2 regions of the Trinickia sp. LjRoot230 genome follow, and region 1 is predicted to be linked to the other one. Evidence: riboswitches for the same ligand, from Rfam matches in the RefSeq annotation. Region 1 holds a riboswitch; the other holds the start of a gene.
What was found. Region 1 has a riboswitch for cobalamin ahead of ACSQ20_RS15380 (TonB-dependent receptor plug domain-containing protein). Riboswitches for the same ligand answer to the same signal wherever they lie in the genome.

Region 1 (5,639 bases):
GCGCGGTCAATGCGGTGATCGACATCAGCGTCGTGGCGCTCAGCAATGCGAAGGTGAAGGCGGTTTTTCTCATCTCAGGTCCTTGTTATAGAAACTATCGAAACAGCAGATTGAGAGATTAACCGAGTTCGTATGGCGCGATAGGCAGGCGGTCGTTCCTAGCCTCCGGTCAGTTGCTTGGTGATGAAGCGCCATTCGGCTTCGGTCACCGGCGTGATCGACAACCGGTTGCCCTTGGCGAGCACGCGCATGTTGGCGAGCTCCGGGTGGGCGCGCAACGCGGCGAGCGCAATCAGCGGTGTCTTTTTAACGAAGCGGACGTCGACGAGCATCCACCGCGGTGTTTCCCGCGTCGATTTCGGGTCGAAATAGGGGCTTTTCGGGTCGAATTGCGTCGGGTCCGGATAGGCGCGCGAAACCACTTCGGCCAACCCCGCGATGCCCGGCTCGGGGCAGCTCGAATGATAAAAGAGCACGCCGTCGCCAAGCTGCATCGTGTCGCGCATGAAGTTGCGCGCCTGATAATTGCGTACGCCCGTCCACGGCAATGTGCGTGACTTCGCGGCGAACAGATCGTCGATGCTTGCTTCGCTCGGTTCGGACTTCATCAGCCAATAGCGCATAGTGACTTCCCGTGACACCGCACACGCACCGCAAATGAAAACGGCATCGGAATAACCGATGCCGTTGAATAAATCCCCACCTTGGCCGCTAGGCCGGCATCCTGAACCGAGGATTCAGAATTGGTCGCAGTTAGCCGCACTTCGGGTACATCAGACAGAGTGACGCGCACACCCGTGCTGCAAATTTCCGCAACCGTGCACATGGCATTGGTTCAAGGAATTTATGACCTTGGCGAACCAGGCAGGGAAGCCGTAAAACTTGTGTAAACCTAAACTTTGCGAACGATTACCGCTCGTGCTTACCTAGCTTCAAGGGCTTCGTTTTGCCCCAGTACCGCACCGAGTTGCTCATTCATTTGGCGCATTGTACGCCGGATTTCCTCGGCCGGGAATGCTTCGCCATGACGAATACTTTCCTGCAGCCGCACGAGCTCGGAAGCCAGCGACAGCGCGGCCATCACCGCAATGCGATCGGTACCGCGCACGTTGCTGTGGCTACGCACCTTCGTCATTTCGGTATCGACGCGTGCGACAGCCTCGAGCAGTGCCGCCTCGGTTTCCGGTGAGCAGGCGAGACGATACGTCTGGCCGAGAATCGAGGCTTCGATCTGTTTCGTCGTCATGCGGTGTCTCCGTGCTGGGCAGCGCCGTTGCGTGCCGCTTCGCGTGTTGCCTCAGTTTCGCCCGTGCCGCCCGACAGCAAATCGAGCTGGGAGTCGGCGTCATAGGGGCTCTTGCCGCGCGGCAATTTTTCGAGAATCACGTTCAGGCGGACTTGCGCATCGTCGATCTTCGCAAGCAGCGTGTCGCGCTCGACTTGCAGCGCGTTGCGTTCGTCGCGCAAAAGGGCCAACTCGGCGCGTGCGGCGTCGTTTTCCGCGCGCAATTGCGTGAGTTGCTCTTCGAGCGCGTGACGGGCTTGCTGATGGCGTTCGTTGATCGCAATCAGCAAGCCGATGTTTTGTGACAGGGTTTCGAGTTCGTTAAGCATCTGCGGCGTCCTCTAAAGACTTGTGCATTTTAGCGCGGAATACGGAGCCGTCCGACCTCTGTCTCGTTTCCAGACGTAACAACCCCCCGCATTTTTGTGCCTACGGAGCGTCACGAGACGCCAACCCGGTGCGAATGCGGCGATTCTTGACGGTGTCCATGCGCCGCTCCTACACTTGCGGCACTTTGGTGCCCGCGTGCGGTCCGATGCGCGCGGTTAAACGGGAAACAGGGAGCGAAGTCCGCCCGGACGAGCCAACCTGTGCTGCCCCCGCAACGGTAAGCGATACGCCGCGCGTGACGCGCGCGAGAGAGGTCCGATGCCACTGCGCACTGCGCTGCGTGGGAAGGCGGACCCGATAGGTCGCCAGCCCGGATACCGGCCAAAGGGGGGAGTGCGGCGCATCGTACCAGCGCGTCGCACTTATGACACGGTGGCCTGCGGGTGGCGGGCTGACTGTCTCGTCCGACAGGAAAGACCACACAATAATGTTCTCGACCTTGCTTCACAAGGCGTTGTTCGTTGCGTTCGCTGGCTTGCCGCTGGCCGCGTTCGCTCAAGCTTCGAACGATGTATCGTCACCTTCTGCTGCTTCTGCTGCTTCCGCCGAGGAAAGCGAACAGACGCTCGCACCAGTTGTCGTGACGGCCCAGCGCGCCCCGCAGCCGATCGCCGACGCTATCGCGCAAACGACGCGCTTTACGCGTCGCGACATCGACGACGCGACAGCCACGGACCTGCCCGAGTTGCTCGCGCTTGCACCGGGCGCGCAAATCGCGCGCTCGGGCGGGCCCGGCGCCAATTCGACGCTGATGTTGCGCGGCGGCTCGGCCACGCAGTCACTGGTGCTGATCGACGGCGTGCGCGTCGATTCGGTGAGCCTCGGACAAGCGCAGATCGCGCAAATTCCGCTCGCGCAGATCGATCATGTCGAAGTGGTCAATGGCGACGTCTCCGCGCTTTATGGGTCCGGCGCGATGGGGGGCGTCGTGCAGGTCTTCACGAAGGACGGCGGGGCACACCCGCCGCGCTTTCACTTCTCGCTCGGCTACGGCAGCTATCACACGCAAAAGCAGGAGGCGGGAGTCGAAGGTGCGTTCGACAAAGAGGGCAAGACGACGTTCAGTTTCAATGTGGCGCGCTTCAAGAACGATGGATTCTCATCGATCGACCCCGCTTTGGCGCCGAATGCCAATCCGAATGCAAACGGTTATTTGAACGAGAGCGTGTCGGCGATGGTGCGCCACAAATTCAGCGATAAATGGGACGCCGGCGTGCGCGCGTTCCAGTCCAACGGCAATGCCAGTTTCGATAACGCCTATGGCTCGCCTACCGACATCAACAATCTCTATAGCAAGGTGCGTCAAGCGTCGGTGTTCGCCAACGGCAAGCTGACCGACTGGTGGACCGCGCATTTCACGGCGGCCGAGGGCGACGATCGGAGCGTCGAGAAGGTCAATGGCGTCTACGACAACCGTTTCGATACCGAGAACCGGCAATACACCTGGCAAAACGATTTCAAGCTGACGCCGGAACACAAACTGCAATTGGGCTACGAACATCTCGATCAGCAGCTCGATTCCGATACAGTCAGCGCGCCGCAGCGCCATGTCGATTCGGTATTCGTCGGCTATGCGGGGCGCTTCGGCGCTAACCGGATACAGGCCAATGTGCGGCGCGACCAATATTCGGATTTCGGCGGCGCCAATACCTATTACCTCGGCTATGGCTACGATTTCACCGAGCATTGGTCCGCGACGGGCAGCTATTCCAGCGCATTTCGCGCGCCAAGCTTCGATGACCTCTATTATCCCGGCAGCGGCAATCGATCCATTCGGCCCGAGCGCAGTCATTCGATCGAAGCGGCGCTGCAGTACGCGTCGGATTCGCTCGGGGTGATGCGCTTGACGGCGTTCCAGACCACCTATACCGATCTGATCAACTACGTGGCGACGCAAGGCGGACTCTATTATCTGGCCGAGAACGTCGGCCGTGCGAAAGTGCAGGGCATCGAAGGGTCGTGGCGTGGGCGGATCGGCAAAACGGACGTCCGTGCGGCGCTGACGGTGCAAAATCCTGTCGATGAAGACAACCGGACCGATCTCAATCGGCGTGCAAGGCACTTTGCGTCGTTCTCGGCGAATCGTGGGGTCGGGCCGTGGCGGTTCGGCGGCGAATGGATCGTCAGCGGCGCGCGCAACGATAGCGGCAACACGCTCGGCGGCTACGGCATCGTGAACCTCTCGGCGCGCTATCACGTGACGAAGGCTTGGTACGTCGCAGCGCAAATCCAGAACCTGTTCGACAAGCACTATGAGCTCGCCTATCCCTATAACACCCCGCGGCGCAGTGCGTTCATCACGCTCGGCTGGCAGCAGCAATGATGCCGCTTAACGCCGTCGTATGGCTGGGCAAGCCGCTATGAACCGGCTCGCGTCTGTCGCGCGTGCCCCGATGAACGGCAAGCGTGCCGCGCTGATCTGGCTCGTGCTCGGTAGCTGCGCATTCGCAGTCTTCGTTGCGGCGCTCACGCTAGGGAGTGTCGAGATTTCGCCGACGCGCGCGCTGTTGGCGCTCGTGCATGCGCGTGCGGGCAGCACCGACCCGCTCGACGAAATCGTGCGGACGCTGCGCTTGCCGCGCGCGCTTGCAGGCTTCGCGTGCGGTGGGTTGCTCGCGTTGGCTGGCGCGCTGTTGCAGGTTCTGCTGCGCAATCCGCTGGCCGAACCGTATGTGCTCGGTGTGTCCGGCGGCGCGGCCGTCTTTGCCGTGCTCGCTATGCTCGGAGGGGCGGCATGGTGGCTCGTCGACGCCGCCTCGTTCGCCGGCGCGCTGATCTCCATCGCCCTCGTGCTCGGTTTTGCGCGCCGCGCGTTGAGCGCGGGCGAGCCGCAGGAGGCGTCGCCGCGGCTCTTGCTGACGGGCGTCGTGCTGGCAACGGGATGGGGGGCGTGCATCACGCTGCTGCTGACGGTCGCGCCCGACGAACGGCTGCGCAGCATTCTCTTTTGGCTGACAGGCGATCTGAACGGCGCGGCGAGCCCGTGGCCCGCGCTCGTTGCACTCGCGCTCGCGCTCGCCGTCGCTACGCCTGTTGCGCCTCAACTGAACGTCCTGCTGCGCGGTGAAGCGCTGGCGCTCGCGCTCGGTGTGCCTGCGGGCCGCCTGCGTTTGCGCATCTACCTCGTCGCGTCGCTCGCGGCCGCTGCGGCCGTTACGACGGCTGGCACGATCGGCTTCGTCGGGCTCGTCGTGCCGCACGCGTTGAGGCTCGTCTGCGGCAACGATCAACGCATGCTCGTGCCGGCGTCGGTGCTGGCGGGCGGTGTGGCCGTGATGGGGGCCGATCTTGTCGCGCGCACGATCGTCGCGCCCGCGCAGTTGCCGGTCGGTGTCGTGACGGCCTTGATCGGTGTGCCCGCGTTCTTGTGGATGCTTGCCAGGAGGCGGCGATGAGCGGGCAGCCGTTCGACGCATCTGCGATTTCGCTCGATGTGCGCGGGCTGACGCTGCGCGCAGGCACGCGCACGTTGCTCGCCGATTTCACGCAGACGTATCGTGCGGGCGAAATCTGGTGCATCGCCGGGCCGAACGGTGCCGGCAAAACGACGCTGATCTCGACGCTCGCGGGCCTGTTGCAGCCCGCGCAGGGGCATGTGGCGCTCGACGGCGTGCGCATCGACGCGTGGCCGCAGGCCAGCTTGGCGCGTCGACGAGCGTTGATGCCGCAAAGCACGCATGACGCGTTCAGTGCAAGCGTGCTCGACATCGTGCTTTTGAACCGCTTTCCGTACCTGACCGGCTGGGGCTGGGAGGCCGAGAGCGACCGTGCCGCGGCGCAGGCGGCGCTCGATGCGTTCGCGCTTGGCACGCTCGCGGCGCGCGACGTGCGTTCGCTTTCGGGCGGCGAACGCCAGCGCGTCGCGCTTGCCGCCGCCATCTGTCAGGACGCGCCGCTGGTGTTGCTCGACGAGCCGCTCGCGCATTTGGATCTGCATCATCAGATCGATTGCCTCACCGTGCTT
Region 2 (5,639 bases), on a different contig from region 1:
TGACGTGGTATTGAGCACGAGCGCTGCATCATGCTCGGCGCAAAGGCGTGCGACGACATCGCGGCATACCGTGTCTTTGAGCGAGGTGACCGCAACCGGCAGCGGATTCATCTGCCGCACTTCGAGCGCTTCGATGAGCGCATCGAACGCCGCCGTATTAGCGGCTTGAAGATGCGCGCGATAAAAGAGTATTGCGACGACTGGCGCACCGGCGCACCAACGTGATTGCCAATCGGCGATGGTCGGCGTATCGCGTTGTGGATGATAGAGCGCCGCAGACGGCAGCGGAACAGGCGGCGGTGGCTCGCTCCCCCAACCGAATCCATGCCAGGCGATCGCGCGCAAAAACGCTTGTGCGTTCGTCGGCCCGCCTTCGCGCAGATAACGCCACAGCAATCGCGAGAGCGATGCATCGGCGGTACTTTTGGCGATGAGGTTTTCGTCCTCCTGCAAATCACCCGAAAACATGACGAGCAGTTGACGCTTGTGCCTTGCCAGCTCGCCGATACGTTCGATGCCGTAGGGCCAATAAGCCTCGCCGCCAAGATGATCGATGACGATCACGCGTGCATGCTGCAACACGTCGTCGATATAAAAATCGACGGACGCTGGCTGCCGCAGATAAGCCAGGTTCGCCAGACGCAGGCTCGGAAAGCCTGCGCCGAGCCGTTCGACGACGCTCGCCAGCAACGACAGCGTCGTATCGGCCGAGCTCATCACGACGATGTCAGCGGGCTGTTGATCGATCCGCACGACACCGGCCGCATCGTCGACGAAGCCGCCAGGCACGGTACGCAATAAGTGCATGATGTATCAGACCGGTTGCACTTCGGCCGCAAGCGCCGCATCGAATGCACGCTGCAGCAGCGCTTGATCGAGGCCCTGCCCGATCAGCACGAAACGGCTGGTGAGCGATTCGTGCGGTTGCCAGCGCCGGTCGAAATAACTGTCGAATCGTCGACCGACGCCTTGAATCACAAGACGCATCGGTGCACCCGGCAGCGCGGCAAAACCTTTGGCGCGATAAATCGCATGCGCCTCGACAAGCCGCCGCAGCGCGGCGACGGCCGCCTCACGCGTGGCAGGATGACCGCTGACAACAACTGAATCGAATTCATCGTGATGATGATCGTGATGATCTCCATCGGCCGAGCCGTGATGATCTTCGCGCAGATGAATGGCTGCTTCGGATGCGGATTCGAGGCCTAGCAGCGCATGCAAATCGAGCGCGCCCATTTGCGCGCGCACGATCTTGACCTGCGCGGGAATTTCTTCGCGAACGAGTGCCTCGACTGCAGCGCTTTGCATGTCGTCGAGCAAGTCAACTTTATTGAGCACCACGAGATCGGCCGCGCACAACTGATCTTCGAACAGCTCGTGCAACGGCGATTCATGGTCAAGATTGGGATCGGCTTTGCGCTGCGCATCGACGGCATCGGGATCGGCCGCGAATTGCCCGCTGGCGACAGCCGCGCCATCAACGACGGTCACCACAGCATCGACAGTAAATCCCGTCTTGATGGACGGCCAGTTGAAAGCCTGCACGAGCGGCTTTGGTAATGCGAGACCCGACGTCTCGATCAGCACATGATCGAGACCATCGCGACGTTCGATCAACTGCTCCATCACGGGCAAGAATTCCTCTTGCACGGTGCAGCACAGGCAACCGTTGGCTAGCTCATAAAGCGAGCCGGCCTCTTCGTTCTCACCGCCGCTGCCATCGTCGGTGCATCCGATGCCGCATCCTTTGAGGATTTCGCCGTCGATGCCGAGCTCGCCGAACTCATTGACGATGACGGCAATACGCAAGCCGCGCGCGTTGCCGAGAATATGGCGCAGCAAGGTGGTTTTGCCGCTGCCGAGAAAGCCGGTGACGATCGTCACCGGAATTTTGCGCATGGAAGTCTGCATCTGATGCCTCAATCTTTATCGAAAAAACAATCAAATCGACGTTCATTCAAGTCGACACAGTCACATCGATTTTGTCGTAGCGCTTCACGCGGTAAATCAACGCCGAAGCAGCCCAACTCAATACGAAGATGCCGATAACGAAATAGCCAAGCAATCCGAAGTGCGCGGCGATATTGCCGATGAAATCCCAAAATCCGCCTTTAAGCTGCAGCTTGTCGGCCGCCAGCGCGAGCGCTTCGACGCTGCCGATCACGAGCGCCACGACGACCGAGACGAATGTGATCGTCATGTTGTAGTAGATCTTGCGGATGGGCCGCACGAACGCCCATTGATATGCACCGGTCATCAGAATGCCATCGGTCGTATCGACGAGCGACATGCCGGCCGTAAAAAGCAGCGGTAATGCGGCGACGGACCAGACCGACATCCCGCCCGAGGCTTGCGTCGCCGAGATGCCGAAAAGCGCGACCTCGGTGGCGGTATCGAAACTGAGGCCAAACAGCAGCCCGATCGGATAAAGATGCCAACTACGCGAGGCAAGTGCAAAAAGCGGGCGAAACACGCGGGCGAGGAACCCGCGCGAACCGAGCAGCAAATCGAGGTCTTCTTCGACCAGCGGTTCACCGCGGCGCGCAGCGCGAAACGTGCGCCAAAGCGATAGCAGGATAGTCATATTGGCAAGCGCGAGCACCAACAGAAAAAAGGCCGATATGCTCGTGCTGATCAAACCGCCCACCGCTTTCAATTGCGAAAAATGTGTCGTCAGCGTCGCAGCCGTCAGCGCAACGGCAATCGACATCACGATGATCACCGTCGAATGTCCGAGCGAAAAGAAAAAGCCGGTACCGAGCGGGTTGCGACGTTCCTGCAGCAGCTTGCGCGTCACGTTGTCGATCGCGGCGATATGATCCGCGTCGACGGCATGTCGCAGCCCGAACGTATAAGCGAGCAAAGCGGTACCGAGTAGTACCGGCTGACCGCGAAACGCCACGAACGCCCATACCCATGCGCCCACATTGAATGCCAGTAGCACGGCATAGATACCGGCCACTTTCCTGCGCAACGCAGTTGAACTGTCGTTGAAGAGCCCACAGACGGACTTGAGCACGGTTGACCTCTGGCTTAAGCGAAACCCGAATTGACGTGGACGCAGCACATCGTGCAAAGCAATGCGATGTTGTGTGCAAATTGCGAATTGCCAACTGCGAAGCGCAAAGCGCGAAGTGCGAAGACGTCCTGGCCGGCATGCCACCTACCCGCGGCATCCGTCCTCCCCTCTGGCCGGTATCCGGGCTTGCGAAAGCGCCGCTTCACCTTCCCACGCGAGTAGTGATATTTCTTGCGCAGTGGTTACCATACACGCGCGACCTTGCGCGCATGCATCGAAGCCGGCGTTGCATCGCTTGCGCGATGCGTTCGCTTAACCGTTGCGGGGGCAGCACAGGCTGGCGATATCGAACAGCGACTGTCGCGACACGCTCCTGTTTCCCGTTTAACTGCGCGCGCAGGAATGCGCACGCGAGCACCAGATTGGGAGCGAGTGTAGGTCGCTCAGCACCGACCGTCAAGGAACGGTACAGAAACGGTATAGCTAATTTGCTGTGATATCGTATGCCTCGCGTCTGGTGCTCGCATGCGCGTTCGCGCCTGCAGTTAAACGGGAAACAGGAGGGCGAACGTGCCTTTGCCTGTGCTGTCCCCGCAACGGTCAACCGCCAGCGGATCAATCGATCCTGCACGCTCTTCAAAGCCACTGTCCGCGTGTGCCGGGTACGGGAAGGCGAAGATGCGAGGCGGCCAGCCCGGATACCGGCCGGCGCAAGGGGCGGCCATGAGTCCGCCGAACGCCATGGCCGCGGGGGACGGTCCACGGCGCATCGCGCTGCCGCGCGCCACGTCCAGCATCACATGAGCCTTGTGTCACCCCTACTACCGCCACCGCTGCGCGCCGCGCTTACTGTTGGCATCGGCTGCCGGCGCGGTGTTTCAATCGACGAAATCGAAGCCGCGGTGCACGCGGCGCTTGGCGAGCGCGCGCTCGATCATGTTGATCGGGTGGCCACGATTGCGTCGAAAGCGGACGAGCCTGCGCTCATTGCGTTTTGCACGCATTACCGGTTGCCGCTCACCACGTTTTCCTCAGACGTCATCAATGCCTGTCTCGAGGCCAATCCAACGCTTGCGGCTTCGCCTGCGGCACGTCGACACCAGGGCGTGCGCGGCGTGTGCGAACCATGTGCGCTGCTTGCGACACCGGGCGGCCAGCTCGTGGTGGGCAAGCAGACGCTCGGCCGTGTCGCCGTCGCTATTGCGGCCGTACCCGAACCTTGAACAGACTCCATGGAGCAACGAGGACCAACCGATGAAAACCGATCCCGAATCGCATCAACGCATGACGCAACGGCGCCGCGACGGTCATGAAAAAAAACAAGCGGCCGCGACCGTCGAAAAAGGGCTTTTGATCGTCCATACCGGCAACGGCAAAGGCAAGAGCACGGCCGCGTTCGGCATGGCCGTACGGATGCTCGGGCATAACGAGCGCATTGGTGTCGTGCAGTTCATCAAGGGCGCGCTGCATACGTCGGAGCGCGATTTCCTGGGCGGCCATCCGCAATGCGATTTCGTCACGATGGGCGACGGCTATACATGGAACACACAAAATCGCGAAGCCGATATGGCCACCGCGCGCAAAGGCTGGAATGAAGCGGTCCGAATGATCGAAAGCGGGGAATATCGAATGGTGATCCTCGACGAGCTCAATACGGTGCTCAAGTATGAATATCTGCTGGAGGACGAAGTGCTCGCCGTCTTGCAGGCGCGCAAACCGATGCAACATGTCGTCGTCACGGGCCGGCATGCCTCCGACGCGTTGATCGACGCCGCCGATCTCGTTACCGAAATGCGGCTCGTGAAGCATCCGTATCGCGAACAAGGCGTAAAGGCGCAGCGCGGCGTGGAGTTCTGACGGTGCCCGCATGCTCCGCTCTTTTTATCAGCGCACCGGCGTCAGGCCAGGGCAAGACCACGATTACCGCAGGTCTCGCACGGCTGCATCGAAGGCATGGGCGGCGCGTACGCGTCTTCAAGGCAGGCCCTGACTTTCTCGATCCGATGATTCTCTCGCGCGCGAGTGCAGCGCCGGTCCTTTCGCTGGATCTGTGGATGGTCGGCGAGCCGGCGTGCCGCCAATTGCTTGCGGATGCGGCAGCCGATGCCGATCTGATCCTCGTCGAAGGCGTGATGGGGCTTTTCGACGGCACGCCCTGCAGCGCCGACCTCGCCGCGACATTCAACCTACCCGTCGCCGCGGTGATTTCCGCGAAGGCCATGGCGCAGACGTTCGGGGCCGTCGCGCTCGGGCTCGCGCGTTATCGACAAGACGTTCGGCTCCATGGTGTATTCGCGAACCACGTTGCCTCGCCCGGTCACGCGCAGATGCTCGAACGTGCGCTGCCAGGTGATATTCGCTGGCTCGGCCATGTCGCTCCTTCGGAGGAAATCGGCCTGCCTTCGCGGCACCTCGGTTTGCATCAGGCTGATGAGATCGCTGGACTCGAAGCTCGCATCGATAAAGCAGCCGATGCACTCATCGGCACGGCGCTGGCCGAACTGCCGCCGGCCGTCGAGTTCGGGCCCGCGTCGCAAGCCGCCGTACCCAGACTGCTCGCTGACCGACACATCGCGATTGCCTGCGACGCAGCGTTTTCATTTATCTATCCCGCGAACAC

Region 2: linked by a shared signal. The riboswitch ahead of ACSQ20_RS21100 (HoxN/HupN/NixA family nickel/cobalt transporter) and the one ahead of ACSQ20_RS15380 (TonB-dependent receptor plug domain-containing protein) in region 1 are both predicted to bind cobalamin.

The regions. Positions count from the first base shown of each region.
Region 1 is NZ_CAXUQX020000001.1:3,375,400-3,381,038, reverse strand. It holds gene ACSQ20_RS15405 (SIMPL domain-containing protein) at 1-73, opposite strand, end outside; gene ACSQ20_RS15400 (EVE domain-containing protein) at 159-623, opposite strand; RNA gene ssrS (6S RNA) at 693-874, opposite strand; gene ACSQ20_RS15390 (cell division protein ZapA) at 923-1,246, opposite strand; gene ACSQ20_RS15385 (ATPase) at 1,243-1,614, opposite strand; cobalamin riboswitch at 1,784-2,015, shown strand; gene ACSQ20_RS15380 (TonB-dependent receptor plug domain-containing protein) at 2,103-3,998, shown strand; gene ACSQ20_RS15375 (FecCD family ABC transporter permease) at 4,018-5,070, shown strand; gene ACSQ20_RS15370 (ABC transporter ATP-binding protein) at 5,067-5,639, shown strand, end outside.
Region 2 is NZ_CAXUQX020000002.1:461,967-467,605, forward strand. It holds gene cobN (cobaltochelatase subunit CobN) at 1-807, opposite strand, end outside; gene cobW (cobalamin biosynthesis protein CobW) at 814-1,911, opposite strand; gene ACSQ20_RS21100 (HoxN/HupN/NixA family nickel/cobalt transporter) at 1,958-3,019, opposite strand; cobalamin riboswitch at 3,174-3,456, opposite strand; cobalamin riboswitch at 3,517-3,743, shown strand; gene ACSQ20_RS21105 (cobalamin biosynthesis protein) at 3,820-4,242, shown strand; gene cobO (cob(I)yrinic acid a,c-diamide adenosyltransferase) at 4,274-4,876, shown strand; gene ACSQ20_RS21115 (cobyrinate a,c-diamide synthase) at 4,879-5,639, shown strand, end outside.